2 regions of the Actinoplanes sp. SE50/110 genome follow, and region 2 is predicted to be linked to the other one. Evidence: riboswitches for the same ligand, from Rfam matches in the RefSeq annotation. Region 2 holds a riboswitch; the other holds the start of a gene.
The links. Region 2 has a riboswitch for S-adenosylmethionine ahead of thrC (threonine synthase). Riboswitches for the same ligand answer to the same signal wherever they lie in the genome.
Positions count from the first base shown of each region.

Region 1: it holds a riboswitch for S-adenosylmethionine, as region 2 does, so the genes downstream of both, ACSP50_RS10960 (aminotransferase class V-fold PLP-dependent enzyme) here and thrC (threonine synthase) in region 2, are expected to answer to the same signal.

Region 1 covers NZ_LT827010.1:2,447,148-2,462,615, reverse strand. The annotation lists gene ACSP50_RS10965 (glycoside hydrolase domain-containing protein) at 1-254, opposite strand, end outside; gene ACSP50_RS10960 (aminotransferase class V-fold PLP-dependent enzyme) at 453-1,679, opposite strand; SAM riboswitch class IV at 1,692-1,809, opposite strand; gene ACSP50_RS10955 (DUF1684 domain-containing protein) at 1,882-2,655, shown strand; gene ACSP50_RS10950 (M20 family metallopeptidase) at 2,666-3,751, shown strand; gene ACSP50_RS10945 (HD domain-containing protein) at 3,739-4,332, opposite strand; gene ACSP50_RS10940 (MFS transporter) at 4,329-5,573, opposite strand; gene ACSP50_RS10935 (class I SAM-dependent methyltransferase) at 5,645-6,457, opposite strand; gene ACSP50_RS10930 (cellulase family glycosylhydrolase) at 6,605-8,134, shown strand; gene ACSP50_RS10925 (response regulator) at 8,208-9,785, shown strand; gene ACSP50_RS10920 (ATP-binding protein) at 10,304-11,935, opposite strand; gene ACSP50_RS10915 (sensor histidine kinase) at 11,937-13,166, opposite strand; gene ACSP50_RS10910 (alpha/beta hydrolase) at 13,186-13,899, shown strand; gene ACSP50_RS10905 (hypothetical protein) at 13,956-14,813, opposite strand; gene ACSP50_RS10900 (hypothetical protein) at 14,847-15,248, shown strand.
Region 2 covers NZ_LT827010.1:8,785,718-8,801,185, forward strand. The annotation lists gene ACSP50_RS39375 (AI-2E family transporter) at 1-1,205, shown strand, start outside; gene ACSP50_RS39380 (DUF4031 domain-containing protein) at 1,819-2,106, opposite strand; gene ACSP50_RS39385 (glycerol-3-phosphate dehydrogenase/oxidase) at 2,103-4,133, opposite strand; gene ACSP50_RS39390 (peroxiredoxin) at 4,160-4,612, opposite strand; gene groL (chaperonin GroEL) at 4,737-6,359, opposite strand; gene ACSP50_RS39400 (GNAT family N-acetyltransferase) at 6,746-7,252, shown strand; gene ACSP50_RS39405 (hypothetical protein) at 7,252-7,695, shown strand; gene thrC (threonine synthase) at 7,912-9,195, opposite strand; SAM riboswitch class I at 9,206-9,324, opposite strand; gene ACSP50_RS39415 (ABC transporter permease) at 9,548-10,423, opposite strand; gene ACSP50_RS39420 (alpha/beta fold hydrolase) at 10,420-13,125, opposite strand; gene ACSP50_RS39425 (AAA family ATPase) at 13,256-15,415, shown strand; gene ACSP50_RS39430 (DUF3263 domain-containing protein) at 15,418-15,468, opposite strand, start outside.

The DNA.
Region 1 (15,468 bases), 2.9 Mb from region 2:
ATCGGGGTGACCCGCACGTAGTTGTAGTACTTGCGGATCGCGCCGGTGCCGGACTGCTGGAAGTGGGTGAAGCCGGAGGCCTCGGTGCGCTCGAACATCTCCTCGGGCACGCCCTCGGTGTTCTTCGCGTACCGGCCGTAACCGGTGGGGTAGGCGCCTGAATAGGCGCACGCGCTGACCATGCCCAGGGGCGAGGTCGCGCCGGGGTGGGTGTTGCCCACCTGCGGCTTGGGCCACCACCAGGTGGCGGCCAGACCGAGTGCGCGGGGCAGGTCGGTCGCCGCGGTGCCGATGAAGGGATCAATGTTGTCGAGGATGGCGGGACTCTAACCGGCGACAGGGCCCGCTGTGGTTTCAATCAGGTGAACTGGACCTTCGGAGTGACACACTTCCGGTTGATCAACATCTCCCGGAACAGCTCTCGGCGCGGCGGGCCGGGTGGGGAGGGCTGCTCAGGAGCGAACTGTGTCCGCCAGAGCCGTGACGAATCGATCGATGTCCGACACGGTGCTGCCCAGCCCGAAACTCGCCCGCAGCAGCCCGGCACCGTTCGTACCGCAGATATCGGATTTCTCCGTGTTGGTGAGGCGGCGGACCAGGGGGTGCGCGCAGAACTGGCCGGCGCGGACCCCGATGCCGTGCTCGCGGCCGAGAAGGTGGGCGACCCGGGCCGGATCGTGGCCGGGCAGCACCAGCGAGACGATGCCGACCCGGGGGTGCTCGGGACCGAAGATGCTCACCTCCCGGACTTCCGGGACGGCGACCAGGCCGGCCCGCAGCCGGGCCAGCAGCGCCTGCTCGTGCCGGTGCAGCTCGTCGCGGTCGGCGACCAGCAGCGCGGCGCAGACCGCGGCCAGCGCGGTCGCGCCCAGCAGGTTCGGCGTGCCGCCCTCGTGCCGCGCCGGACCGGCCGCCCAGGTCTGCTCGCCGGGCCGCTCACCCACCGTGGCGCTGGCCCCGCCGCCGTAGAGGTACGGGTCGGCGGCGTCCAGCCAGTCCCCCCGGCCGACCAGCACGCCGGAGCCGAACGGGGCGTACAGCTTGTGCCCGGAGAACGCCAGGTAGTCGGCGCCCAGCTCGTCCAGGTCGACCGGCCGGTGCGGGGCGAGCTGGGCGGCGTCGACGACCACCCGGACCCCGTAGGTGTGCGCCACGTCGGCCAGCTCGCGCACCGGCCAGATCTCCCCGGTCACGTTGCTGGCCCCGGTGATCGCCAGCACGGCCGGGGTGCGCAGGTCGCGCAGCGCGTTCTGCAGCGCCTGCACCGCGAAGTGCGGCGACGCCGGGGTGGGCAGCCGCAACGGGTTCGGCCAGGGCAGCAGGTTGGCGTGGTGCTCGCCGTCGAACAGGATCGTGGTGGTGCCCGCGGGCAGCGCCCGGGCCAGCAGGTTCAGCGAGTCGGTGGTGTTCCGGGTGAAGATCACGTGGTCGCCGGGGCGGGCGCCGACGAACTCGGCCACCACGTCCCGGGCCACCTCGTAGGCGACCGTCGAGGTCTGCGAGCGGACCCCGGTCCCCCGGTGCACGCTGCCGTAGCGCGGCAGCAGCTCGCCGACCGCCTGAGCGGCGGCCTCGACGCAGGGGGCCGAGGCGGCGTAGTCGAGGTGCGCGAAACGGATCGTCTCGCCGCTGGGGAGCTCGGTCTTCAGGTCGTCGCCGACGATGTCGAGAGCCGACATGGCATGCCTCCGGTTCAGCGCTTGCCGTCGCCGGTCGGCGAAACGGCCCGGTCCTCACCCGGGGCACCCCATCGCGAACAGGAAGGGTTGCCGGTCAGCGAGCCGGGGCTTGACGCTGACACTCATGACCTGCCCACGAAGTTAGCAGATGTCACAGCGCCGCGCCATATCCCACGGAGCCAGTAGGGATTAGGGTCGACGCATGAGCAGCTTCGAGCAGCAGTGGACCCGGTGGCACGACGAGCACGAAACCCGGCGGGCGGACAAGCACGGCTTCCTGGCGATCACCGGGTTGCACTGGCTGACCGAGACCCCGCAGCGGTTCCCGGACGCACCCGGCGAGTGGAGCACCGGCCCGGAGGGCGTGCTGGTCACCCTGGCGCCCGGGGAGGAGCTTGACGGGATCCCGGCCGGCGAGCACCGGTTCCCGCCCCTCGCCGAGCGCGCCGACCACACCGTGGGCTGGGGCGAGGCGAAACTGGAGATCGCCCGCCGGGGTGGTCACGACGTGCTGCGCCCGCGGCACCCCGCGCACGAGACCCTGGTCGGGTATCGGGGCACGCCGGCCTACCCGCCGGCCGAGGAGTGGGTGGTGACCGGGACGTTCGTGCCGTTCGACGAGCCCCGGCCGGTGACCGTGGGGTCGGTCGCCGAGGGCCTCGAGCACGTGTACGAGTCGCCCGGACGCATCGAGTTCACCGCCGACGGGCGGGATCTGGCGTTGACCGCGTTCAACGGTCACACGCCCGGCTCGCTGTTCGTGCTGTTCACCGACGCGACGTCGGGCGTCACCACGTACCCGGCGAACCGCAGTGTGGCGATCGCGCCACCGGCCGCCGACGGCACCGTGACCCTCGACTTCAACCGGGCGACGAACCTGCCGTGCGCGTACACCGAGTTCGCCACCTGCCCGCTGCCCCCGGCCGAGAACAGGCTGCCGATCGCCGTGGCGGCGGGCGAGCAGCTGCCGCGCTAGGTTCGGCGGGATGGAGGAGCTGCTCGCGCCGGCCGAGGCGCTGATCGGGATCCGGTCGACCGCCGACCGGCCCGCCGAGCTGCACCGGGCCCTGGGCCTGGTGCTCGACCTGGTCGGCCCGGGCTTCACCACCCGGCGCTTCGAGTCCCGGGGCAGGCCCAGCGCGCTGCTCACCCACCCCGACCGGCCGGGCCGGCCTCGGGTGATCCTGAACGGTCATCTCGATGTGGTGCCCGGAACGCCGTCGCAGTTCCGGGCCCGCCGCGAGGGCGACCGGCTGTACGGGCGCGGTGCGCACGACATGAAGGTCGCGGCGCTGGTCCTCGCCACGGTGTTCCGGGAAATGGCCGGGGAGCTGCCCTACCCGATCGCGTTGCAGCTGGTCACCGATGAGGAGACGGGCGGACAGGACGGGACCGGGCACCAGCTGGCGCAGGGGGTGCGCGGCGACTTCGTGATCATCGGGGAGCAGAGCGGGCTGCGGGTGGTCACCGAGTCGAAAGGCCTGGTGCGGGCCCGGCTGATCGCTTCCGGCCTGGGGGCGCATGCGGCGTATCCGTGGCTGGGTTCCAACGCCCTGCTGACGCTGCTGACCGCGGTGCAGCGACTGATCGCGCGCTATCCGGTGCCGGCCGAGGAGGCGTGGACGACGACCGCCAATCTGGCGCGGATCGAGACCGGGAACCAGGCGGTCAATCAGGTTCCGGCGGATGCGACAGCCTGGTTCGACATCCGCTACCCGCCGGAAGACGCGGCATTGACCGGGCGTTCCATTCCGGAGATCGCCGGTCACCTGCGGTCGATCGTGGGCGCCGAGGTGGAGGTTCAGGTCGACGCGGTGGGGACGCCGCATCGGGCGGATCCGTCCGGGGCCGGGGTGCGTGCCCTGCAGGAGGCGGCCAAGGCGGTCGGATACTCCGGGGAACTGCTGCGCAAGCACGGGGCGGCGGACAGCCGGTTCTATTTTCCGCTCGGCATCGATGCCGTCATTTTCGGGCCGACCGGCGACGGGCAGCACGGCCCGTCGGAATACCTGGAGATCAGCTCGCTGCAGCCCTACCACGACGCATTGACGCGATTCCTTCAATCCCGCTGAAGAGCTCGTGCGGCGAGCAGATGCTCGATGCGGCCGGCGATGCCCCGCAGGTACGGCCCGCGTTCCGGGTCCACCAGCGCGTTCAGTGAGCACGGCCCGTGCCGCAGCAGCACCTCGGCGTACCGGGCCGCCGGGTCCACCCGCAGCCCGCTCGGCCCCACGGTCTGGTCGGCGTAGGTGAGCGCGTCCGCCAGCACGGTCCGCTCGTCCGGGTAGGCGGCCAGCGATCCGCTCAGCCCCCGCGCCGCGGCCACGAAACGGGCCCCGGAGTGGTAGGCGACCAGCCCGGCCACCCGGACCGGCCACCCGTTGCGGGTCAGGTGGTCGGCGCCGTCCAGCGGGTGGAACCCGGTGACGACGGTCGGCTCGGCATAGCCGATGTCGTGCAGCCAGGCCGCCGCGGTGACCAGGTCGGCGTCGACGCCGAGCGGCCCGGCCAGCTCGGCGGCCCGCCCGGCGACCCCCCGGGTGTGCAGCCAGCGGTCACCCATGCCACCGAGCAGGGACTCGGCGAGCAGCCGGGCGGCCGCGGTCAGCGGACCCGGTGTGGTCACCGGACGGAGCAGCGTGGGGGCCGTCATCGCCAGAGCGTAGGCCGCCGATGGTGAACAGCGGTCAAACTCCGGCGGAACGTGCGGTCAGCGGCGAAGCTCACCGCCGCCAGCCCCAGCCCGATCGCGGCCAGCACCGCGCCGGTCCACGCCGGTGCCAGATAGCCGTAACCGCGCGCGATCACCAGCCCGCCCAGCGCCGCCCCCAGGCCGTTGGCGGTGTTCATCGCCGACTGGTTCACCGCCGCGCCCATCAGCTGGGCCCCCGGCGCCACCGCGATCAGCCGGGCCTGCATGGCCGGGCCCAGCGCCAGGCTCGCCGCGCCCACCAGGAACGACCCGAGGAACAACCCGACCGTGCTGTGCGCGGTCAACGCGAAGATCACCGCCGCCACGATCACCGTGCTGAACGCGGTCAGCGTCGCCCGGCGCAGGTTGCGGTCGGCGAACCAGCCGCCCACCGCGTTACCCACGGTCATCCCCAGCCCGACCGCGACCAGCGCCCACGGCACCGCGCGGGTGGACAACCCGGTCACCTCGGTGGTCACCGGGGCGATGTAGCTGTCCACCGCGAAGAACCCGCCGAACCCGACCGCCGCGGTGACCGCCACCAGCCACACCTGCGGCCGGCGCAACGCCCGCAACTCGGCGCCGATCGACGCGCCCGCGGGCGTCGGCGTCTGCGGCACCGTGGCCAGCACCGCGAACAGCGCCAGCAGGAACACCCCGGCGATCACCAGGTAGGCCACCCGCCAGCCGGACGACTGCCCGATCAGGGTGATCACCGGAACACCGGCGACATTGGACAGCGTCAGGCCGCCGAGCACCACGGCGAACCCGCGCGCCTCGTTGCCCGGGCCCATCAGGTTCGCCGCGACCAGCCCGGCCGCCCCGAAATACGCTCCGTGCGGCAGCGCCGCGACGAACCGGGCGACGAGCACCAGCCCGAACGTCGGCGCCAGCGCGGACGCCACCGTACCCACCGTGAACAGTGCGAGCAGACCCAGCACCAGCCGCTTGCGCGGCATCCGGGCGGACAGGGCGGCGATCAGCGGGGCGCCGGCCACCACCCCGAGGGCGTACGTGGTGATCACCCACCCGGCCTGCGCCACCGCGTCCTCGTGCGAGCGCGCCCACGCGGCCGGCAGCAGATCGCGGGTCATCTCCGGCAGCAGCCCCATCGCCACGAACTCGGTCAAACCGATCGCCACGCCGCCGAGCGCCAGCGCCACCAGCGCGGTCCCCCGCTGCCGTCCGGTCACATGATCCATTCGCATGACCCTAGGTCGCTCCCCGCCCGCCGGCAGCGTCGCACTTCACAAGACGATGGCGGGGTACGACATCAGCCGCGAACCGCCGCGACGACGACCATCCGCCGGTGTTCCGCCGAGAGTGGCTCGCCGTCCTCGCCGTGCCCGGCCACCGTGGTGCACCCGGCCGCGGCACACCAGTCCCGGATCTCCGGGAAACCGAACAGGCGCTTGACGAAGGTCAGGGTGCGCGCCCGGCCGTCGCGGACCACGGTGCGCTCGACCTCGAAGCGTCCGGTGAGCGGGTCGAAGCGGTGCCGGTCGGCGAGCAGATCGCCGTTACCGAGGGCGACGGTGATCCGGGACGGCGTCCACGAGGTCAGGAACCGCACCTGATTGTCGAGGTCCAACGCCAGCCGGCCACCGGGGCGCAGCACCCGGACGATCTCGTCGAGCACGTGCCGGTTGACGGCGTCGTCGAAATAGCCGAACGCGGTCGACCAGTTCACCACCCGGTCGAAGCGGCCGGTCCACTCCCGCGGCAGCTCGCGCATGTCACCGGGGACATAGTCGATGTCGAGGGCGCGGGCGGCGGCGTCGGACCGGGCCCGGGCCAGGAAGACCTCGGAGAAGTCGAGGCCGGTGACCCGGCAGCCGCGGGCCGCGAGGGCGGCGGCCAGAGAGCCGTGGCCGCAGGCCAGGTCCAGGACGGTCATGCCGGGTGCCAGGCCGAGCAGCCGCCACACCACGTCGGCGGTGGCCGGCCCGCCGCCCGCGGCCGGCACGGCGGGCCCGTGCGTCACCCCCGCCGCCGCCCGACCCGCCTCCTCCGCCGGGTGCCTGGCGAAGAAGTGCAGGTAGTCGTCGTCGTACATGGCCGAGGCATCGAAGAGGTCCGCTGTCATGGGTCGACGCTAGACCACCCGGCCAGCGGCGAACCAGAACGGCATCACCTCGCACCCGAACGGCACTGAACGCTTTCGTTGACCGGTCCGTCGCGCCGCCGAACTGAACCGGCACATCCACCCGCCGTCACGAAGGACCTGGCCGCCATGCGCTCCGTCACCCCCGTCGTCGCCCGTTCCCTGCCGCTGCTGCTGGCGGCCGGGGCGACGGTCTCGTCAGCGACGACCCCGGCGTCCGCCGCCACCGCGGCGGTCAAGCCGGCGGCGGCGATCCTGGCCTCCACGACCGTGCCGGGCGCGCGGGACAGCCTCACCCCGGCCCAGCGGCTCGCCGCGGTCCAGTCCGCCAAGCAGATCAACTACTACCCGGCGGGTGGCAGCTGGACCCGGATGTGGACCGACTTCGACGCCAAGAAGATCGACGCCGACCTGGCCAAGGCCCGGGCACTCGGTGCGGACAGCGTGCGCGCCATCGTGTTCCCGTCGGCCTTCGGCTACCCCACCCCGAAACCGGAGTACGCCGCGAAGCTGGCCCAGTTCGTGTCGCTCGCCGCGGCCCGGGGCATGACCGTCAAGGTCACCCTGTTCGACTGGTGGGACGGCTACTCCGACGTGGCCGGCAGCACCACCTGGGCGAACGCGCTGCTCGCCCCGTTCCGTAACGACGACCGGATCATTTCGATCGAACTGCAGAACGAGCTCGACCCGACCGACCCGGCCGCGATCGGCTGGGCGAAGAAGCTCCTGCCGGTGATTCGCAAGGCCGTGCCGGGGGTTCCGGTGACCATCCCGATCAGCTCGTCGGCCGGCGTCGCCGGCCTGTCCACGCTGAAGTCGGCGATGGCGGCGACGCCGCTGGACTACTACGACTTCCACCTGTACGGCAATTCGGAACGCGCCCTGGCCTCGATCCGGCAGGCCCAGGCCGCCGTGGCGCCGGCCCCGCTGGTGATCGGCGAGACCGGTACGAACACGCTGCAGTCCAGCGAGGGTGAGCAGGCCGCATATCTCGCCCGGGTGTTCGCCGCCGCCGAGGTGGCCGGGGTGAACGCGGTCGCGCCGTGGACGCTGAACGACTTCGCCGCCGGCAGCATCCCGGACTCCGGCGTCGCGCGGATCCCCGAGCAGTACTGGTACGGCCTGTACCGCGCCGACAGCACCGCCAAGCCGGCCGCCGCGGTGGCCAAGGCCGAGTGGAACGGCGCGCCGTCCCCGACCGGCCTGATGGACCTCGGCTTCGAGAACGCCGCCGGTCAGACGCCGTGGCGGTCCTACCTGTCCGACCTCGGCACGCCCACCCGGACGCAGACGGCCGCGCGGTCCGGCAAGTGGTCGGTGATGCTGACCAACACCGGCAAGACGGCGGCCGGGTCACCGTCGTACCGGGTGTCGCCGATCGAGCCGGTGCAGCCCGGGCGGCGGTGGCACGCCGAGGTCTGGGTCCGCGGCAAGAACGAGACCGGCTCGACGCAGATCGCGCTGAGCTGGTTCGACGTGAACGACCGCTGGATCGGCGGCGCCTCCTCCGCCGACCTGCCGTCCGGGACCACCGACTGGACCCGGCTGTCGGTCGACGGTGTGGCTCCCGCGGGCGCGGCCAGCCTGCAGGTGCACCTGAAGTCGGGGGCCGACACCGGCACGGTCTGGTTCGACGACGTGGCGATCAGCGCCTCCTGAAACCGGGCGATTCGCAACTGTGCTGCAGCCCGGTGCGTCTCACGCACCGGGCCCGGCCGCCGAATCTGAGGGCATGATTCGTAGACGGCGTCAGGGTAGCGATCGGCTCGGCGGCTCCCGCGAAGCGACGGGCCAGCGGTGGACGGCCGGGCGGGTGTCGGCCGCCGGCTACGGGTCGGTCATCGGGCTGCTGGCCCTCGGCGGTGCCGCCGCCCACCTGGGCATCGACGGCGCGCAGGCGCAGCGGGCGCCGATCGACCGGGCCTATCAGGCGCTGGACACCCTGTCGAGCCTGCGGAGCCAGCTGCAGGACGCGCAGCGCGGCGAACGCGGCTTCGTGCTGACCGCCGACGAGCACTACCTCGCGCCCTACACCTCGGCGGCGACCCAGGTGCCGCAAAGCCTGGCGCGGCTGCGTCAGCTGCTCGGCGCCGACACCGCGCACCGACAGACGCTCGACGATCTGCAGGCCTCGGCCACCGCCACGGTCGACTACCTCGGTCTGGCGGTCACCCAGCTGCGCGACGAGGGTTTCCGGGACGCCCGGCCGGACGTGCTCGGCACCGCCGGCACCGAGACGCTGGATCGTGCCGGCCGGTTCATCGACACCCTGCGCCAGGATCAGCTGACCGTGCTGCACGCCCGGCAGCAGCAGCAACAGGAGCAGGAATCCCGGGCGCTCTGGCTGGTCACCGCGGCGCTGGGGGCCGCCTCGGCGATCGCGCTGACCGCCTGGCGGGCCACCCGATCGCCGGCCCCGTCGCCGCCGGCCGAGCCCGCTGCGGCGGTCGAGACGTTCTCGGCATCCGACTCGGCTTCGGAGCCCGCCGAGGAGACCTGGCACACGCCGCTGCGGGTGCTGCTGGCCGAGGACGACCCGGTCAACCAGAAGGTCGCCCAGTTCATGCTCGGCAAACTCGGCCACCGCGTCGACACCGTCGGCAACGGTCTGGAAGCCGTCCAGGCGCTGCGTGCCGCCGACTACGACGTGGTACTCATGGACGTGCAGATGCCGATCCTCGACGGCCTCGAGGCCACCCGCCTGATCCGCTCGGAGTTCCCGGCCGACCGGCAGCCGCACATCATCGCCATGACCGCCAGCGTGCTGGCCGAGGACCGGGCCGCGTGCCGCGCCTCCGGCATGAACGACTACCTGCCCAAGCCGGTCAACCTTCCCGACCTGACCAGCGCGCTGACCCCGCTGCTGGACCTCGGCCATGACCTGCCCGGCGACGACGGCGAATCCGGCGATGCCCGGACCGCGCCCGACGCCGACCGGGAGTCGGAGGTCCGCGCCCGCCTGGACGACATCAGCGACGGCGCACCCAGCGACCCGGAACGGACCCTGCTGGCCCGCCTGCTGCGCTCGTTCACCACCGGCACCCCGGCCGGCATCGACCGGCTCGCCGCGCTGTTTACCGCCGGCGACGTCCCCGGGGTCCGCGCCCAGGCGCACACCCTCAACGGCTCCGCCTCCAACATCGGCGCCGTCCACCTGGCCGGCATGTTCGCCGCGGTGGAGGCCGACGCCCGCGCCGGCCGCCTCCCCCGGAATGCGGCCACCATGGCCGCCATCCGCGCCGAGTACGCCGCCGTCGTCCCGGTCTGCGAACGCCTCGCCGACGAGCTGTCCGCTGCCACGGCCCACTGACCGCCACCACCGCCCCGGCCCGCCTCCGTGCGCGGCCGGGGCATCCCGGGCGTGCGTGTCACGGGCAGCGCCTCCCCGACCCGGGTCAACGCCCCCCGTCGAAGACCCCGGCGACCTGCGCGATCGGACGGCGGTTGCCGTCGCATCCCCGAACCGTTCGACGGTGGGCACCTCGCCGGCCAGCCAGCGCGCCACCGTCCGACGATCGAACGGACGCCGCGCACCGCCCGACCACACATGTGACGATCGAACGGACACCCTGCACCGCTTCACCACACGGTCGATGCTCGAACGAGCAGATCTGCGCTGCCTGATCACGGTGGACGGTGGCCGGACGAGCGGAGGGGCACCGGCGGTCCGGCGGCGGGGCGGCGGTCGTGCGCGGCCGCGATGGGCGGACCACGTCTTGGTCCGCCCCACCCCGGATGGTCGCTCAGCGATCGGGAGTGGCAGCGGCGTCGCGCCGCGCGGCGGGGCCGTGCACAGGTCGTACCACCAAAGATCTTGGCCGTTGATGATCAGCGGTCCGGAAGCGTGAAGATGATCTTCGTCCCGCCGCCCTCGTTGTCGGTGACATGGATCGTGCCGCCGTGCCGGTCGACGATGCGCAGGCAGCTGGAGAGGCCGATGCCGTGACCGGACGCCGAGGTGCCGTCCAGGCGGGTGAACATGTCGAAGACTCGGCGGCGCTGGTCCGGGGGGATGCCGCTGCCGTTGTCGGCGACCGTTACCGCCCAGGCCTCTTCCGCGCGGGCGGCGGTGATGACGATGCACGGCCGGCGGTCGGGGTGGCGGTATTTGATCGCGTTGGCGATCAGGTTCTGCAGGAGCTGGCGGGCCAGGACCGGGTCGCAGGACACGACGGGCAGGTGGGCCGGCGAGAGGATCCGGGCGCCGGAGGCGAGTATTTCGGCGTTCAGGTCGGCGATCACACTGGTGAGGATGTCGCCGAGGTCGGACGGGGTGCGGCGGATGGGGGCGCTGCCGGCACGGGCGTAATCGAGGAGGGAGCCGATCAGGTCGCGCATCCGGGTGACGGCGCGGGAGGCGGCGTCGACCCAGTCGCGGGGCTGGCCGGTGACGACGTCTTCGAGCAGCTCCAGGTAGCCGCCGACGGCGGCGAGCGGAGCGACCAGGTCGTGGCTGACCGCGCCGGCGAAGTTGGTCAGGTCGGCGTTGGAGCGGCGCAGCTCCTCGTTGGCGGCGGCGAGTTCGCGGCGGGCGTGTTCGATGGCGCGCTGCTGGGCACGGTCGGTGGTGACGTCGTTCATCGCGACGACCGCGCCGAGCGGGATGCCGTCCGGGCCGACCAGGGCGCGGCCGTTGACGGTGACGTGGACCGGGTCGCCGCCGCGGCGCCGGATGAGCATTTCGGCGTTGCTGACCGAACCCTCGTGCAGAGCGCGCAGCAGCGGGACCCGGTCGGCCGGCAGCGGCGTCTCCCCGTCGATGTCGAACAGGAAGTACCGGTCGGCGAAGTCGTTCGGGTCGACCCCCGGGTCGGCGTCCAGGCCGTGCCAGTCGCGGGCGGCACGGTTGAACAGGGTGAGCCGGCCGTCCCGGTCGCAGGCGACCACGGCGACGTCGATCGTCTCCAGCAGCGTGTCGGTCCACCGCTGCCGGGCCTCGGCGATCGCGGCCAACTCGGCGTTGAGCCGGGCCTGCCGGCGGCGCTCGAAGAGTGCCACGATCACGTCGGCGAGGTCCTTGAGCCGGGCGATCTGCTCGTCGTCCAGCTCGGCCGGCTCGGAGTCGAAGACGCACAACGACCCGAGCGCGTAGCCGTCCGGGGTGACCAGGGGCGCCGACGCGTAGAACCGGACCTTCGCGTGGACGCCGGTCACCCAGGGATTGGCCCGGTACGTCGGATCCAGGCTGGCGTCCGGGAGATAGGTGAATTCGCCGGTCTGAAAACGGATCGCGCACATCGACTCGGAGCGCGGCGAGTCGCCGCCGTCGAACCCGACCGTGGTCAGCTGGCACTGCCGGTTCTCGTCGATCAGGTTCAGCGTGGCGGTCGGCACCCGGGCGACCGTGGCCGCGACCCGGACGACCGCCTCCAGCTCGTTCCCCGCCGGCGAGTCGAGCAGACGATACTCGTGGAGCGCGGCGAGTCGCCGCTGCTCCCGATCATCCAGCAGCACGCCCATCCTATCGGCGTCCCCGGGCCGGTCCTGAAGGGCGCGCCCGGTCGGCCAGCGCTCCGGCGAGCAGACCGTCGATCACGTCGCGCATCCGGGTCACCTCGGCCGAACCGGCGGCCGCCTCCGGACAACCCTCCATCGCCAGCAGTTCCAGGAAGCCGCCGACCGCGGCGAGCGGCGCGATCAGGTCGTGGCCGACCGCGGCGGCGAAGTTGGTCAGATCCGCGTTGGAACGTTCCAGCTCGGCGTTCGCGGCGGCCAGCCGTTCCCGGGCCTCCTCGATCAACCGGCGGCGACGTCGGTCGGCGGTCACGTCGGCCTGGGCCAGCACCGCGCCCTGGATCTCCCCGGCCGGGCCGCGCAGCGGACCGGCGTTGACCCGTACGTGCACCGGCTCGCCCACCGGCCGGCGGATCATCATCTCCCGGCCGGTCACCGTGATCCCCCGACGCAGGGCGATCTGCAGCGGCAGTTCGTCGTCCGGGATCGTGGTGACGCCGTCCGGCTCGAACAGGCCGAACCGCCGGGCCACGTCGGTGCCCCGCGGGTCGCCCTCGCCGCTGCGACCGTGCCATTCGCGGGCGGCCCTGTTCCAGAGGGTCACCTTCTCACTCGCGTCGCAGGCGATCACCGCCGTGTCGATCGTCTCCAGCAGCGTGTCGGTCCACCGCTGCCGGGCCTGCACCGTCGCGGCGAGCTCGGCGGTCTCCCGCGCCTGCCGGCGCCGTTCGAAGAACGCGACCACGATCGCGGCCAGGTCGGTGATCTGCGCCCGCTCCTCGGGGCGCAGGTGATGCGGCACGCTGTCGGTCACACAGAGCGTGCCGAGCGCGTGCCCGGCCGGCGTGATCAGCGGCGCGGCGGCGTAGAACCGGATGTCCCCGAGTACCCCGGTCACCCACGGGTTGTTCCGGTACACCGGGTCGAGCCGGGCGTCCGGCACGTGCGTGAAGCGGCCGGACTCGACGGTGACCGCGCACATCGAGTCGTCCCGGGCGCACTGGACCGGCGCCCGGCTCAGGGTGACGAGCTGGAACTGCGACCGCTCGTCGATCAGGTTCAGGCTGGCCCAGGGCACCCCGGCGATCGTCGCGGCGACCCGCAGCACGGCCTGCAGCTCCTCCCCCGGCGGGGTGTCCCGCAGCCGGTACTCGTGCAGCGCCGCGAGACGCTCCTGCTCCACCCTTACCTGTTCGTCCGGTCCGACCCGCTGCTGAGCGTCCCCTGTGATCGACAATCAGCGATAGGATCCCGCGATGGACTTCCTGAAGCCCTTCGTTCTGCCCGTCGGCGACCAGTCTCCGGAACGCCACGAGTTCCACGATCTCTACCTGCCCGGCGAGATCGCCGCGCCACGCCCGGCGATCCTGATCGTTCCGGGCGGCCCCCTGCCGGCCGAGGTTCGCCCGACGCAGCGGGATTGGCCCGTTTTCCAGGGGTACGCCCGGCTCGCCGCCCGCCGCGGGATGATCGGAGCGGTCGTCGAGCACCGCCTCTACAGCCCCGCCGAGTATGCGACCGGCGCCGCCAACGTGGCGGCCGTCGTGGAGACCCTGCGCAGCGATCCGCGGGTCGACGAGAATCGGTTGGCGATCTGGCTCTACTCGGGTTCGGCCCTGTTCGCCGCGGACTGGCTGCGCGAACCGCCGTCCTGGCTGCGGGTGCTGGCGATGAGCTATCCGGTGGTGGAGGCCTTCCCGGGATGGCCGGCCGACGAGCGGTTCACGCCGGTGGCGGCGGTGGCCGAGGCCGGGGACCTGCCGATCGTGCTGACCCGGGTCGGCAGGGAACAGCCGATCATCGCCGGGCCGGTGAACCGGTTCGTGGAGGCGGCGGTCGCGAGCAAGGCCGACCTGGAGATCATCGACCTGCCGGACGGCCAGCACACCTTCGACGCCAAGGACGACAACGACGAGTCCCGGGCGGCGATCAACCGGGCGATGGACCTGGTCACCGCCAAGCTGGCCTGACCCGGTTGCCCGCCGGGAGCGCCGCCGCCGTCGGCAGCGGTGCTCCCGGTCCCGCCTCAGTCGTCCGTCACCGGGTAGGTGATCGCGATGCCGTCGCCGTGATCGTCGAAGCGGTCCGTGGCCTTCTCCTGATCCGATCCGTCTCCGGCGGTCCGGTGGTCCCGATCGCCGGTGGCCGCCGGGTCGTCGCCGGTGGACCGTCGGGCGTCGGCGTCGTCGGCCGCCGCGCTCGTCTCCGCCCTGGTGACCGCGTCGTTCCGGACCGCGGCGGCTTTCGCCCGGCGCTTCGGACGGGACGGCTTGTCGCAGTCGCGGGACGCGTGGCGGCCCAGGTCGTCGCCGCTCCAGCCGTTCGCCGCGGCCCGGAGGTCACCGAGGTCGCGGGCGTCACCGGTGGTCCAGCGGTCGCCGCCGTCCCAGTCGCCGCCATCGGTGTCCCCGTTGCCCCAGCCGCCGTCGGCGTCACCGTTGCCCCAGCCGCCATCGGTGTTCCCGTCGTCCCAGCCGCCGCGGCGGTGACCGACGCCCCCACCGGCGCCCCGGTGCCCGCCGGCCCAGCGGTCGTCGCCGAATCCGTGCGAGTCGAACGGGAACGCGTCATGGTTGATCCGGGCCAGCAGGTCATCGTGGAACCGCCGCATCCGGCCGTAATCGTCGTCCGCCTGCGGCAGGGCGACCGGCATGCCGGAGTGCGTCAACAGGTAGATCTGCGAGTCGGTGTCCCCGCAGACCTGCGAGTTGTCCCACCACCCGTTGGTTAGGGTGATGTCGGTGATGCCGCCGTGGAAGCGATCACAGCTACGGTTCGCCGAGATCGGCCGGTCCAGGTCGCGCACCCAGGTCGGCCGGCTGGCCCGGACCGCGCGGTGCTGGCCCGACGGCCGGGCGTGCGTCGCCGGGCGCGCGTGGGTCACCGGCCGGTCGCTGTGAACGTTTCCGGACGAGTGATGGCTGGTGGCCGGGGGTTCGACGGCCGGCGGGCGGTGGTTGACGATCGGCTGGACGATCACCGGGCCGCCGACGACCGGGGTCGCCGGGCCGGTGGCCGGGTGGCCGTTCTGGCCCGTGCCGGACTGGCCCGGGTGGCCGGGCTGGCCCGGGTGGCCGGGCTGCTGGCCGATCGGATGGCTGATCGGCTGGCCGACGGGGCCTTGGCCGGGGGCGTGCTGGCCGCCGGGCTGGGCTGCCGGGGCGCCGCCGCCGGGATGGGCGGATCCCGGCTGTGCGGCGCCGGGGTGGCCTGCACCTGTCTGGCCTGCACCGGTCTGACCCCCGCCGGTCTGGCCCGCACCGGTCTGGCCTGCGCCCGGCTGGCCCGCACCGGTCTGACCTGCGCCCGGCTGGCCTAGGCCCGGCTGACCCGCTCCAGGTAGGCCGGTTCCTGGCTGACCTGGGCCAGGCTGACCCACGCCGGGCACGCCGCCGACTCCCGGAGCCGCTACATTGCCCGGATTTTTGGGGTTATTGGTGGATGAGTTGGTGCCACCGAGACCGGGGCCGCCGACACCGGTGCCGCCCGGCCCCAGCGGCGGGTTCTGGACGACGGTGCCGCCGACCCCGAGTCCACCG
Region 2 (15,468 bases):
AGGCGGCCCGGGTGACCCGCATCGACCGGCCACGACCCGAGCCGGAGCCGGAGGAGGACGACTTCGTCGCGGTCCCGGCCGAGCCCGCCGTCGTGCACGGCTCCACCACCAGCCTCGACGACGTGGACGTGCCGCACTCGCTGCGGATCGCGGCGGCCTGGAGCTGGCGGCTGATCGTGGTCGGCCTGGTCGGTTACGCCGGCCTGCGCTTCATCAGCCAGGTCGATGTCGTGGTCATTCCGCTGGCCATCGCGCTGCTGCTGACCGCGCTGCTCGGCCCCGCGGTCGGCTGGCTGCGCAAACTGCACCTGCCCCGCTCGCTGGCGACCTTCCTGGTGCTGGTGGGCGGCCTGGGCGCGGTCGCCGGCACGCTGACCCTGGTGGTCAACCAGTTCATCGACGGCCTGCCGCAGCTGACCGAGAAGGCCACCGCCGGCGTCCGGCAGATCCAGGACTGGGCCAAGACCGGCCCGCTGCACCTGTCCGACAAGCAGGTCGACCGGGCCATCGATTCGGCGCAGAGCTGGGTGAACGACAACACCTCGTCGCTCACCTCCACCGGCATCTCCACCGCCGCCACCGTCTTCGAGCTGCTCACCGGCCTGCTGCTGGTGCTCTTCTCGACGTTCTTCTTCCTCCGCGACGGCCACAAGATCTGGCGTTTCATCGTCCGGCTGTTCCCGGTCAGCGCCCGCTGGTCGCTGGCCGACGCCGGCGACGCCTCCTGGGCCACGCTGGGCGCCTACGTCCGCGCGACCGTCCTGGTCGCCTTCATCGACGCGGTCGGCATCGGCCTGGCCCTGCTGATCCTCGACGTCCAGTTCCCGTTCCCGCTGGCCGCCCTGGTCTTCCTGGGCGCTTTCGTCCCCATCGTCGGCGCCGGCGTCTCCGGCGCGGTAGCCGTCCTGGTCGCCCTCGTCGGTCAGGGCTGGGTCGTCGCCTTGATCACCCTCGGCGCGGTCATCCTCGTCCAGCAGCTGGAAGGCCACGTCCTCCAGCCCTTGATCATGGGCCGAGCGGTAGCCATCCACCCCTTGGCCGTCATCATCGGCATCGCCTGCGGCGTGGTCCTGGCCGGCATCACCGGCGCCCTGGTAGCGGTCCCCCTGATCGCCGTCCTGAACACCGGAATCCGCCGCCTCTCCCGCCGCCGCCCAGAAATCCCCCCCGACGCCATCGTCGTCACCGCCGGCCACCCGTCCTGACCCACGCCAGCCACAGGACCATTTCCCAGCCACACATCCCCAGGCCACACACCATCCCCCAGCCACACATCCCCAGGCCACACACCATCCCCCAGCCACAAACCGTCCTCCGGCCACACACCATCCCCGGCCGCCCACCCCACCCGCCGCCCCGCCCCACCTCGCCGTTCGCCACCACGACTCGGCGGACCGTTCCTCACCACCCCGGCCGACCTCACCACCGCCCCGCCCGACGAGCACCACGGGCGGCCGCCTCACCACCGCACACCGCGGGCAACCTCACCGCCCCAAACCCAGCGCGCCGCCTCACCACCGCACACCGCCTCGGGCCACAACACCGGGCCGCAGAATGCCGTCCTAGCACCACACGCGCCTCGAGCCGCCCGGAGTCCCTCGCCCGGGCGGGGCGGGGGTTTCGGTGGGCACACGCGGATGTAGCGCCGGAGGGCCGAGCGTTCTGGACGCGTAGCGGCCAGCTCGGCCCGCAGGTGCCCTCGGCGGGAGCGGCGGTCAGTTATCGGCCGCAGCGCACGACATCAAGCATTTGATCTTGAAGTTGATCTTCAAAGTCGGGCAGGGAGGGCGCCGCAAGGCAGCGCAGAGGTCGTCCGGGTCACCGGGAAGCGGTCCGGAGGCTCCCGCCGGCCAGGTGTTTGGGGCGACGGAGATTGGCGGCGCGCAGGCGTGCGGTCAGTTCCCGGGGTGGCACCAGGGTTGCTCCGAGCCAGAGGGCGGCGCGGAAGCGGGCTGCCGGGATGTCGTAGTGATCGCGGTCGAAGGCGCGGCGTGGGGAGCCCAGCATTTCGGCGAAGGCGTGCAACTCGGCGTAGGAGACGTCGCTGACCAGGTGGGACCAGAGGTGGCCCCGGCCCGGCCAGCGCGGCTCGTCGACGAGGATCAACGTTCGGCTTCGAGAAGGCCGGTCCTGTCAGGGTGGGCAGACCCGCCGGCCTCCGGGCGGGGAGACCCGCCGGCTTCCAGCTGGGAGGCGGCGGTTTCCGGGTGAGACGCAGCGGTTTCCGGGTGAGACGCAGCGGTTTCCGGGTGAGACGCGGCGGTTTCCGGATGCGAGGCAGCGGTTTCCGGGTGGGAGGCGGCAGTTTCCGGATGCGGAGACGCGGCGGCTTCCAGGTGGGAAGCGGCGGCGGGAGGGTGTGCGCGGTCTCCCGCCAAACCGCGGACGTCGGGAGCCCCGACCCGGGCGGCATCGGCGGTCAAATCGTCGGGCATGGTCTGGGATTGGCGTTCGGCGGTGACGCGGGCCAGGTAGTGCTCGACCTCGCGGTCGCGGACGGTCTCGTTCCAACCGAGGACGGCGCCCATGATGCGGGCCGTGTGGGCGGCGGATTCGACGCCCCGGTGGGCGGTTTCGAAGGAGATGCGGGTGCGGCGGGTGAGGACGTCGTCGAGGTGCAGGGCGCCTTCGGCGAGGGCGGCGTAGGCGACCTCGACGGCCAGGTACTCCGGGGCGCCTTCGAGGGGGACGGCGAGCGCCGGGTCGGCGGCCATCATGGCGAGCAGGTGGACGGTCAGGGTGCCGTAGCGTTCCAGCAGGTGCTCGATGACGCCGGTGGTGACGCCGTGCCGGCGGGCGGTGTCCTGGCGGTCGCGCCAGGCGGCGGCGTAGCCGTCGGCGCCGAGCAGCGGGAGCTGGTCGGTGCGCGACGGGCGGAAGGCGCCGCCGAGGCGGCGGACGGCCTGGTCGATGACGTCGGCGGCCATCACCCGGTAGGTCGTGTATTTGCCGCCGGCGACCAGCAGCAGGCCGAGCATCGGTTCGACGACGGCGTGCTCGCGGGACAGTTTCGACGTCGAGTCGGCCTCGCCGGACAGCAGCGGGCGCAGGCCGGCGTAGACGCCCTCGATGTCGTCGGTGGTCAGCGGCCGGTCGAGAATCGTGTTGACCTGGTCGAGCAGGTAGCTGATGTCGCGGGCGGAGGCGGCCGGATGGGAGCGGTCCAGCTCCCAGTCGGTGTCGGTGGTGCCGATGATCCAGTGGCCGCCCCAGGGCAGCACGAACAGCACCGAGGTGGCGGTGCGCAGGATCAGGCCGGCCTCGCCGGTGATCGCCGAGCGGGGCACCACGAGGTGCACCCCCTTGGAGGCGCGGACCCGCAGGCCGGGGCGGACGCCGACGTCGCGCAGCATTTCCGCCATGTCGTCGCTCCACACGCCGGTGGCGGCGACGACGGTCTTGGCGCGCACCTCGAACTCGGGTGAGCCGGGTGATTCCAGGTCCTTGACCCGGACGCCGACCACCTCGCGGGCCTCCCGGACGAAGCCGGTGACCCGGGCGCTGGTGACCACTGCGGCGCCCTGGGCGGCGGCGGTGCGGGCCAGGTTGACCACCAGGCGGGCGTCGTCCATCTGGCCGTCGTAGTAGCGGATCGCGCCGGTGATCTTGTCGGCGCGCAGGCTGGGGAACAGGTGCCGGGCGCCGTCGCGGCTCAGGTGCCGGTGCAGCGGCATGCCGCGGCCGCCGCCGAGGACGCCGGCGAAGACGTCATACGCCGCGACGCCGAGCCCGTAGTAACCGCGCTGCCAGACCCGTTTGACCGGGTTGGCGGCGGGCAGCGGGACGAGGATCGGGACCGGGCGGACCAGATGCGGGGCGAGCCGGGTGGCGAGCAGGCCGCGTTCGGTGAGCGCCTCGTGCACCAGGTGCAGCTCGAGCTGCTCCAGGTAGCGCAGGCCGCCGTGGATGAGTTTGCTGGACCGGCTGGAGGTGCCGGCGGCGAAGTCCCGGGCCTCGACCAGGGCCACTTTCAGCCCGCGGGAGGCGGCGTCGACGGCCGCACCGGCGCCGGTGACCCCACCGCCGATCACCAGGACGTCGAACTGTTCGTCGCGGAGCCGCCGCAGGTCGGCGGTGCGGCGGATCGGGGAGAGACGGCCGGCCGTGTAGCGGGAGACGGAGGGATCACGCACCCGTCCCAGGTTAGCCCTCCCCGGGGTCACCCTGGCGGGGGAATGTGGCCTGCCCCACTCGAGTATCCGCCGAGGAGGTCGAGCATCTCGTCGACCGACGCGGCCGGGTCGGTGACCGGGAACCGCACGTCCCGGATCGTCCCGGCCGGGTCGATCAGCATGGTGAGGCGTTTGAGGCGGTCGCCGCCACCGGCCCGGAAGGTGGGCAGCCGCAGGGCGGTGGCGAGCCGGCCGTCAGCGTCGGAGAGCAGCTCGTAAGGCAGAGCGGCGTGTGCCGCGAACGCGCGCAGCTGGTCGGCGCGCTGGGTGCTGACGCCGCGGATCCGGGCGCCGGCGGCGGCGAACCGGTCGGCCCGCCCGGCGTAGGTGAGGGCTTCCAGGGTGCAGCCGCGGGTGCCGGGGATCTCGGCCCAGCGCGGCGGGTAGCCGTGCGATTCGGGCGCGAACGCGCCGGGGAAACTGATCTTCGGGGCGTGCACCGCGATCTCGCCGATGATCTACTGGTGGTCACCGGTACGCGGCCTGCGCGACCTGCCCCTGGAAACAGCGGAACGGGCGGCCCGCTGAACGCGGCCCGCCCGTCCCGTCAGGGTTTCACCGGACTCAGAAGTCCATGTCCCCGCCGCCGGGGGCGCCGGCCGGAGCCGGGTTCTTCTCCGGCTTGTCGGCCACGACGGCCTCGGTGGTGAGGAACAGCGCGGCGATCGACGCGGCGTTCTGCAGCGCCGAGCGGGTGACCTTGGCCGGGTCGATGATGCCCGCGGCCAGCAGGTCGACGTACTCACCGGTCGCGGCGTTCAGGCCGTGACCCGCCTCGAGGTTGCGCACCTTCTCCACCACGACGCCGCCCTCGAGGCCGGCGTTCACGGCGATCTGACGCAGCGGGGCGTCGAGCGCGACCTTGACGATGTTGGCACCGGTCGCCTCGTCGCCGACCAGGTCCAGCTTGTCGAACGCGGTCTTGCCGGCCTGCACCAGGGCGACGCCACCACCGGGCACGATGCCCTCCTCGACGGCCGCCTTCGCGTTGCGAACAGCGTCCTCGATGCGGTGCTTGCGCTCCTTGAGCTCGACCTCGGTGGCCGCGCCGACCTTGATCACCGCAACGCCGCCGGCCAGCTTGGCCAGCCGCTCCTGCAGCTTCTCCCGGTCGTAGTCGGAGTCGGACCGCTCGATCTCGGCGCGGATCTGGTTGACCCGGCCCTGGATCTGCTCGCCGTTGCCGGCGCCGTCGACGACGGTGGTCTCGTCCTTGGTGATGACGACCTTGCGGGCCTGGCCCAGCAGGGACAGGTCGGCGGCGTCCAGCTTGAGGCCGACCTCCTCGCTGATGACGGCGCCACCGGTGAGGATGGCGATGTCCTCCAGCATGGCCTTGCGGCGGTCACCGAAGCCGGGGGCCTTGACGGCGACCGACTTGAAGGTGCCACGGACCTTGTTGACGACCAGGGTGGCCAGGGCCTCGCCCTCGACGTCCTCGGCGATGATCACCAGCGGCTTGCCGGACTGCATGACCTTCTCGAGGATCGGCAGCAGGTCCTTGACGTTGGAGATCTTGCTGTTCGCGATCAGGATGTACGGGTCGTCGAAGACGGCCTCCATCCGCTCGGCGTCGGTCATGAAGTACGCCGAGATGTAGCCCTTGTCGAAGCGCATACCCTCGGTGAGCTCCAGCTCCAGCCCGAAGGTGTTGCTCTCCTCGACGGTGATGACGCCTTCCTTGCCGACCTTGTCCATGGCCTCGGCGATGATCTCGCCGACCGTGGAGTCACCGGCGGAGATGGAGGCGGTGGAGGCGATCTGCTCCTTGGTCTCCACATCCTTGGCGAGCTGCTGGAGGCCCTCGGAGACGCTGGCCACCGCGGCCTCGATGCCCCGCTTCAGGGCCATCGGGTTCGCGCCGGCGGCGACGTTGCGCAGGCCCTCGCGGACCAGCGCCTGAGCGAGGACGGTCGCCGTCGTCGTGCCGTCACCGGCGACGTCGTCGGTCTTCTTGGCGACCTCCTTGACCAGCTCGGCGCCGATCTTCTCGAAGGTGTCCTCGAGCTCGATCTCCTTGGCGATGGATACACCATCGTTGGTGATCGTGGGGGCGCCCCACTTCTTCTCGAGAACGACGTTGCGGCCCTTCGGGCCGAGGGTCACCTTGACCGCGTCGGCGAGCTGGTTCATGCCCCGCTCGAGGCCCCGGCGAGCCTCCTCGTCGAATGCGATGATCTTGGCCATACGGCGTTGTCCTCCTGGACATTCGCGGGTGAGGGCCGGTCTGACCCGCTCCCGCACACTCTTTGAGGAAGTCTGTGGACGTCACCACCTGGCGATGTGACGTCCTCAGGCCGAGCCGGATAGCCCGCGACGACCGGTTTCGTGTCGCGGCGCCGATGGCGGCGTCGCGACCGGAACCCCACCGTCCCGACCTGCTGGCACTCACACCTCGTGAGTGCCAATCACTTGTTTAGCACTCCCGGGTACCGAGTGCAAGAAACCCCATCTTCCCGCGAAACCCCGGTGCCCGGCCCGCAAACCGACTAAAGATCTTCAACCGCAGGTGGGAGGGTCCCGTTTGCGGCAACATGCTTGCCGCAACCCGCCGTGGCGAGTACTGAGGACGCATGGAGAGTTGGATGGTGCGCCGGATCACCGCCCGTGACGCCGGGCGGATGCGCGCCCTGCGGCTGGAGATGCTGGCCGACAGTCCGCTCGCCTTCCTGGAGACCCTCGCCCAGGCCGCCGCCCGCTCGCACGAGGGTTACCGGCGGCGGCTGGACATGGCCGCCGACGGGCCGGAGCTCGCCCAGTTCGTCACCGATCCGGGCGACGGGCCGCTGCTCGGGCACGCCGGCGGCACCGCGATCCCGGACGATCCGCTGGTCACCGTCGTCTTCTCGGTCTACCTGACGCCGGCCGCCCGGGGCGGCAAGATGCTGGCCAGCCTGATCGAGGCGATCGCCGACTGGTCCACCGCGGCCGGGCGGCACGAGCTGATGCTCGAGGTGGTGACCGGCAACGACCGGGCCGTCCGGGCCTACGAGAAACTCGGCTTCCAGGACACCGGGGTGCGGCTGCCGCACCCGACCGTGCCGGTGCTCACCGAGCTCCAGATGAGACGGCGGCTCTGATGGCCGGCCGGTGGCATGTCGCCCGGACGCTGCTGACCGCGGTGAACGGGACCACCGGCGCCGGGCTGCTGCTGGCCCTGATCACCCGGACGAGGGTCCGCCGCGGGCGCGACGGGGTGCTGATCGCCGAGGGCTGGCGGTTGCCGATGCCCCCGGCGTCCTGCTTCACGGTCGGCTCGGTGATCATCACGCGGCGCAGCGCCGAGTGGCTGCTCGCCGAGGAGCGGGCCGCGCTGCTCGCCCACGAGAGCCGGCACGCCGGGCAGTACGCGGTGCTGGGTCCGCTGTTCTGGCCGGCGTACTGGGTCGCTTGTGGGTGGTCGTTCACGGCGACCGGCTCGTACGGCGTCCGCAACTTCTTCGAGCGTCACGCCGGCCTGAAGGACGGCGGATATCCCGAGGATCTGCCGCTGCGCCCGTGGCTGCAGCGGCTGAAGCGGTAGTTGGTCGGGAGGACGGACGCACAGCGCCTCCGGCACGTGGCCATTGGGTCAGCGCTGGGTCGTTGGGACCCTCGGAGATTGTCGCCAAGCTCAGGTGAGGGGCCTCGTACGGCGTCGCGTCCTCCCGCGAGAAGCATTTTGTCGATCCGGAGATCGGCGCGCAAGTCCTCCGCGGTAGGAATTCTCGACAACCGGCAGATAGCCGGTCACCCAGAGTCATCCCAGCAGGCCGGCCTCGCGAGCACCGCGCAGCGACGGCTTGATCCGGTGGGTCGGGCCGGCCGTGCCGACGATCGCGTCCAGCGTCTTCAGGCCCTCGCCGGTGTTGTAGACGACGGTCTCCCGGGTCGGGTCCAGCCTGCCGCTCTCCACCAGCTTCTTGAGCACCGCGACGGTGGTGCCGCCGGCCGTCTCGGCGAACACGCCGGTGGTGCGGGCCAGCAGGCTGATCCCGGCGCGGATCTCGTCGTCGTCCGCGTAGTCCATCCAGCCACCGGTGCGGCGGACCGCCTCGATCGCGTACGGCCCGGCCGCCGGGTCGCCGATGTTCAGTGACTTGGCGATCCCGGTCGGCTTCACCGGGGTGATCACGTCGGTGTCGCCGTGCAGCGCCACCGCGATCGGGTTGCAGCCCTGAGACTGGGCGCCGAACACCCTCCAGCCGCCCTCCGGCGCCTCGGCGAGTCCGATCTCGACCAGCTCGCTGAACGCCTTGTCCACCTTGGTGAGCAGCTCGCCGGAGGCCATCGGGATGACCACCTGGGCCGGGATCCGCCAGCCGAGCTGCTCGGCCACCTCGTAGCCCAGCGTCTTGGAGCCCTCGGCGTAGAACGGGCGCACGTTCACGTTGACGAACGCGGTGTCCTCGAACTCGTCGGTCTCGACCAGCTCGCTGCACAGCCGGTTCACGTCGTCGTAGGAGCCGTCGATGGCGACCAGGTCACCGCCGTAGATCGCGCTCATCACGACCTTGCCCTGCTCCAGGTCGCCCGGGATGAAGACGATGCTGGGCACGCCGGCCCGGGCCGCGTGGGCGGCGACCGAGTTGGCCAGGTTGCCGGTCGAGGCGCAGGAGAACCGGGTGAAGCCCAGCTCCTTGGCGGCGGTCAGGGCCACCGAGACGACCCGGTCCTTGAACGAGTGGGTCGGGTTCTGCGAGTCGTCCTTGACCCAGAGCGGCGCGGTGATGCCCAGCTCGGCGGCCAGCTGCGGGGCGCTGACCAGCGGAGTCAGGCCGGGGTCGAGGGTCACCCGGGTGGCCGGGTCCTGGCCGGCCGGCAGCAGCGCTGCGTAACGCCAGATGTTCTGCGGACCCGCCTCGATCTCGGCCCGGGTCACCCGCGCGAGAGCCGCCTCGTCGTAGGCCACCTCGAGCGGGCCGAAACACTCGTAACAGGCGTGCTGCGCGGCCAGCGGGTACTGCGCGCCGCAGGCACGGCAGACGAGGCCGCGGGCGGGCGAGGTGGAGATGGCAGCGGGTGCACTGACGGTAGACGTCATCGAGGCGTTCCTCTCATCTTTCCCCGGCGGCGACCTGCCGCGGAGGACGGAATTAGCACCTGCCGCATCACGAAAGCGGTGGTTGCCGGGGCTTCATCGGGCCGTTCCCTCTGCCCCTCTGGATGAGGTATTCAGTTGTTTCCCCGAGCTTACGACGAGATGCACGAATAACCCCAGCGAGTTCCCGAGGTGTGAGCGACCTCCTGATCGGCGCACGGTAAGAAGACCTTTGAAGATCTTCATGGCGTGCGCTGCGGCCGATGACTGACCGCCGCTCCCGCCGCTCCCGGGCACGACGATCTTGGCCGCTGGCGCGGCCAGAACAGATCGCCGCACCCTACGATCCGTGGACCTAGCTGGTTACGTCCTTCCGAGTGAAGCGCAGGAACGCCGTGCCCCAGAAGAGCGTCGCGTAGATGATCGCGGAGATCGCCCCCTTGGCCAGATCCTCGGTCTGCACCGGGGTGGACAGCAGACCCAACCAGGCGTCGCTGTAGTGGGTGGGCAGACCGGTGCGGATCGAGCCGAGGGCGGTGATCTGGTCCAGGATGCTGGACAGGATCCAGAGCAGGACCGCGCCGCCGACCGCGCCCAGCGCCGCGTCGGTCAGCACCGAGAGCAGGAAGGCCAGGCCGGCTACCACCAGCAGGATCACCGCGAGGTAGGCGAGGATGGCGAGCAGCCGCAGCACGCCCTGCCCGGGTGGGATCCGGGCGGCGATGGTGCTGCCCAGCGGATGCCAGCCGTAGCGCAGCGTGCCGACCAGCAGGCCGGTGCCGGCCAGCAGGAACAGCGCGAGGAAGGCGTAGCCGAGCGCGACCACCAGCTTGACCGCGAGCAGCCGGGCCCGCGGCACCGGGATCGCCAGCAGATAGCGCAGGCTGCCCCAGCTCGCCTCGCTGGCCACCGTGTCGCCGGCGAACAGGGCGAAGACCACCACCAGCAGGAAGCCGGCCGAGACCGCCAGGCAGAACAGGGCGAAGTTGAGCCCGCCCGAGGTGGCCAGGTCGACCAGGCTGCTGAACGCACCACCGCCGTTGTCGTCGTCGCCGCGGTTGTCGCTGCCGAACTCGAAGGCGACCAGGATGATCAGCGGTAGCAGCACCATGAAGCCGAGGGCCAGCTGGGTGCGTCGCCGGGACGCCTGCCGGCGGATCTCGGCGACGATCGGCAGGGTGCGCGACGGGCGGTAACCCGCCGCGGCATCCGGACTGACATCGATGCTCATCGGTCTCCACTCCCCCGCGAGTTGTCGCCGACCAGGGCCAGGAACGCGTCCTCCAGGCGGCGGCGCGGCACCACCCGGTCGACGCCGACACCGGCTTTGACCAGCGAGGCGACCAGGTCGGCGCGCGGCGTGCCGTTCATCTCGACGATCAGCCCGGTGGCGCCGTCCGGGGTGACCGAACGCACGCCCAGACCGGAGAGGATCGCGGTGGCGGCCGGCACGTCGGACACCTCGAAAGCGACCGACGGCGACTCGCCGACGATGTCGCCGACCGGGCCGGACGCCACGATCCGCCCCTTGTTCACCACCACCGCGTGGGTGCAGGTCTGCTCCACCTCGGCGAGCAGGTGGCTGGAGACCAGCACGGCCCGCCCGTCGGTGGCGTAGCGTTGCAACACGCGGCGCATCTCGGCGATCTGCGGCGGGTCCAGCCCGTCCGTCGGCTCGTCGAGCACCAGCAGCTCGGGCAGCCCCAGCATCGCCTGCGCGATGGCCAGCCGCTGCCGCATGCCGTGGCTGTAGTTCTTGGTCCGCCGGTGGATCGAGGCACCGAGACCGGCGATCTCCAGCGCCTCCTCGAACCGCGCATCGGCCCATGGCCGACCGGTGGCCTGCCAGTAGGCCCGCAGGTTCTGCTCGCCGGTCAGGTGCGGAAGAAAGCCGGGGCCCTCGACCAGCGCGCCGACCCGGGACAGGACCTGCGCGCCGGGGACCAGGCGGTGCCCGAAGACGTGGATTTCACCGGCGGTCGGCGTGGTCAAGCCCATCAGCACCCGCAGTGTGGTGGTCTTGCCGGCCCCGTTCGGCCCGAGCAGGCCGACCACCTGGCCGCGCTCGACGGTGAAGCCGATCTCCTCGACCGCGACGAAGCCGTCCTTGTACGCCTTGCGCAGCCCGGTCACCACCAGCGGGGTGTCGGCGAGGTCGTCGCGCACGGCAGTCACCCGGCGACGCCGGCGGGCGCGGCGGATCACCGACAGGACAGCCAGGGCGATCAGGATGACCGCGATCAGGGCTGCCAGCGCGTACCACCACAGCGCCGCCGGCGTTGCGATCGGCGTGCCCACCAGGGTGGGCAGCGTCAGCTGCCCGTCGACCGCGACCGTGTAGGTGGCCGGCCCGGGCGGTGAGAGGAACGCCTGGTCCGAGGTGGCGACGACGACCTGCAGCGTGTGCCCGGCCTCCATCCGCCGGACGATCGCCGGCAGGGTGACTGTGACCGGCTGCGCCTGCTCGATGCCGGTCGGCAGCCCGGTGAGCCGGACCGGGGCGACCAGCCCGGCGCTGAGCGTCGGCGCGCCGCTCTGGTCGACGTCGTAGAGCTTGACGAACAGCGTCGCCGACCCGGTCGGCGACGCGGCCCGCAGCCGGATCGTCGGCGCACCGGCCACGTCGACCGCGGCGGTCAGCGGCGCGCTGGCGAAGGTGGCGTGCTGGCCCGGGATGTCGGCGGAGAGGTTGCCGCTGAGCAGCGAGCTGAGCCGGCTGCCCAGCCCCGGCAGGGCGGAGAGCGCGGCCGGGTTGCCGTTCGGCGGGTTGGCGATCGGCTGCGCCGCACCGGTCACCGCGACCCGGGTGCTGCCGGTGCCGGTCGTCCCCGGATACGAGTCGGTGGAGTAGCCGTTGGTGACCAGGTCCCGGTCCATCGCGCTGAAACCGGCCACCCGGGAGAAGGTGAAGTCGTCACCGGGGGCGGCGCCCCGGCCCTTGAGGTAGTGGTCGAGCCACTGGCCGGTCAGGTATTCGACCCGGTCCTGGTCGGACCTGGGCCCGGCACCGCCGTCGTGACCGCCGGTGAACCAGGCCACCCGGACCGGCGTGCCGGTGGCGGCGATCCCCTTCGCGTTGGCGTCCGCCTCGGAGAGCGGGAAGAGCGTGTCGACCGCGCCCTGGATGAGCAGCGTGGGCGCCTTGATCCTGTCGAGCACGGTGGCCGGGCTGGACCGGCGCAGCAGGGCCAGGGCCGCCGCGTCCGGGGTGCCGCTGGTCGCCATCGACAGGTAGGCCGCGCAGACGTCGGCGGCGAACCGGCCGCACGCCGGGTTGTCGCCGCCCGCGCTGGAGCCGAAGAAGACCCCGGCCCAGCCCTTCTTGAACACCCCGGTGGCGTCGGTCGCCGCGGACTGCGGCAGGAAGGCGTGGTCCAGATCGTTCCAGGTGATCGACGGGACGATCGCGTCGACCCGCGGGTCCTGCCCGGCCAGCAGCAGGGCCAGCGCGCCGCCGTAGGAGCCGCCGACCACGCCGACCCGCGGGTCGCCGGGCGCGTCGGTGCGCACCTCGGGGCGGGCGGCCAGCCAGTCGAGCAGCTGCCGGGCGTCCTTGACCTCGTAGTCCGGGCTGTCCAGGTGGATCTCGCCGGTGCTGCGGCCGAAGCCCTGCGCGGTCCAGGTGAGCACCGCGTAGCCGCGGGCGGCCAGCGACTCGGCGTCCGAGCGGACCGAGTCCCTACTGCCGCCGAAGCCGTGCGCCAGCAGCACCGCGGGCACCGTGCCGGACCGGTCGCGGGGCAGCAGGAAGCGGGCGTCGAGCTCGACCTGCTGGTCACCGGCCGGGCCGGTGCGGACCGGGATCCGCAGATCCTGGGCTGTCCAGGCGGCCCGCGCGGGCAGCACGGCCCAGACGGTCGCGGCGGCGAGGAGCACGAGCACCACCGCGGCGGTGACCGCCCGGCGCCGGGTCACCCGGGGTAACGCAGACATGGCGCCCAACCTAGCCCGGCCCGCCTGAGCACGGGCTGTGAAGCGGGACGGCGGCAGATAGCGTGGACCACCTAAGGCTCCCGGCGATCACTCGGAGGCATGCGCGGTGGCTGACGATCTCACCCTGACCATGACGTGGCGGTCACCGGCCGACGAGGGCCGACGCGCCCTGGTCCGGATGCATCCCACCGCGATGAAGGCGCTCGAACTGGAACCGGGCCAGGCGGCGCGGCTGTCCGGGTCGCGCAGCACGGTGGTGCGGGTGATCGCCGACGAGACCACCGGGCAGAAGCAACTGCACGCCGACGACCTCACCTTCGGCAACGCCGGGGTGCCGGACGGCGGGCCGGTCACGGTCACCCCGATCCCGCTGACCGCGGCGAGCCGGGTGATCCTCAGCGGGCCGCCCGGCGTGCACGGCACGATCCCGCCGGAGATGCTGCGCCAGGCGCTGTTCGGCAAGACGGTCAGTCCGGGCGACGACGTGTCGCTGCTGTCCCAGGAGGTCTTCCCGGACCGCAAGCCGCCGGTCAGCCCGTCGACCCGGTCCAGTCTGAGCTCGCGGTTCCCGTGGTGGACCAACCAGCTGCTGACCGTCGAGTCGGTCGACGACGGCGTGCTGGTCACCACGAAGACGGTGGTCGGCTGGCAGGACGGCCCGGCCACCGCCACGGCCCGGGAAGCCGCGCCGGAGACACCGGCCGCCGGCACCCCGGCCGAGGTGCCGCCGCCCAGCCTGGAGGACCTGGTCGGGCTGCGCGCCCAGGCCAAGGAGCTGCAGGAGCTGCTCGACCTCGGCTTCAACCATCGGGAGGTGCTGGCCAAGCTGCACACCCGGGTGGCGCTCGGCATCCTGGTCTCCGGGCCGTCCGGGTCGGGCAAGGGCGGCATGGTCCGGGCGGTGGCCGCCACGGTCGGCGCCGAGGTGCGGCTGATCTGGGCGCCGGAGCTGGCCGCGCTCACCAACGACGCGGCCGCCCGCCGGCTGCGCGAGGCGGCCGCCGCGATCCGCGGCGACAAGCCCGCGGTGCTGCTCGTCTCGGACGTGGAGGCGCTCGCGCCGCGCGACGAGCCGGGCCCGATCGCCACGGTGTTCCGCCAGGTGCTGGCCGAACTGGTGGCCGGCGGCGCGGCGGTGGTCTGCACCACCGGCAGACCCGAGTCGGTCGACCCGGAGCTGCGCGCCCCCGACCTGCTCGCCGTGCAGCTCACCGTGCCGCTGCCGGACGCCGCGATGCGCCGCGAGCAGCTCACCGTGCTGACCCGGGGCATGCCGCTCGCCGCCGACGTGCGCCTCGACGACGTGGCCGGCCGCACCCCCGGGTACGTCGCGGCCGACCTGGGCGCGCTGGTCCGCGAGGCCGGGGTGCGGGCCGCGTTGCGGCAGAAGACGTCCGACGAGCCGAGCGTCACGATGGCCGACTTCGAGGCGGCGCTGGACGTGGTCCGGCCCACCTCGATGGCCGAGTCGACCCTGGAGGTGGCCACCGTCACGCTGGACGACGTGGGCGACATGGCCGAGGTCAAGCAGGTGCTGACCGAGTCGGTGCTGTGGCCGCTGACCTATCCGGACACGTTCGCCCGGCTCGGCGTGACCCCGCCGCGCGGCGTGCTGCTCTACGGCCCGCCCGGGTGCGGCAAGACGTACCTGGTGAAGGCGATCGCCGGGACCGGCAAGGCGAACGTGCTCTCGGTCAAGGGCGCCGAGCTGCTCAGCAAGTGGGTGGGTGACAGCGAGAAAGCGGTCCGCGAGCTGTTCCGCCGGGCCCGGGAGGCCGCGCCGACCCTGGTCTTCCTGGACGAGGTGGACGCCCTGGCCCCGGCCCGCGGCCAGGGCTCGGACGGCGGGGTCACCGACCGCGTGGTGGCCGCCCTGCTCACCGAGCTGGACGGGGTGGAGGACCTGCGCAACGTGGTGGTGATCGGGGCGACCAACCGGCCCGACCTGATCGACCCGGCGCTGCTGCGCCCCGGGCGGCTGGAGCGCCTGGTCTACGTGCCGCCGCCGGACGGGCCGGCGCGGGCCGCGATCCTGCGGGCCTCCGCCAAGTCGGTGCCGCTGGACGAGTCGGTCGACCTGACCGCCCTCGGCGAGGAGCTGACGGGTTTCTCGGCGGCCGACTGCTCGGCGCTGATCCGGGAGGCGGCGCTGGCCGCGATGCGCGGGTCGCTGGAGGCGTCCACCGTCACCGCCGCGAACGTGAGCACCGCGCGCGAACGGGTGCGGGCCTCGCTCGACGCCGCCCAGGTCGCCTGGCTGGAGTCGTACGCCGAAAAGCGGAACGCCTGAGGCTAGCGGCGGCGGGTGCGGGCCCGGGTCGATCGCAGCCGCCGCAGGCGGCC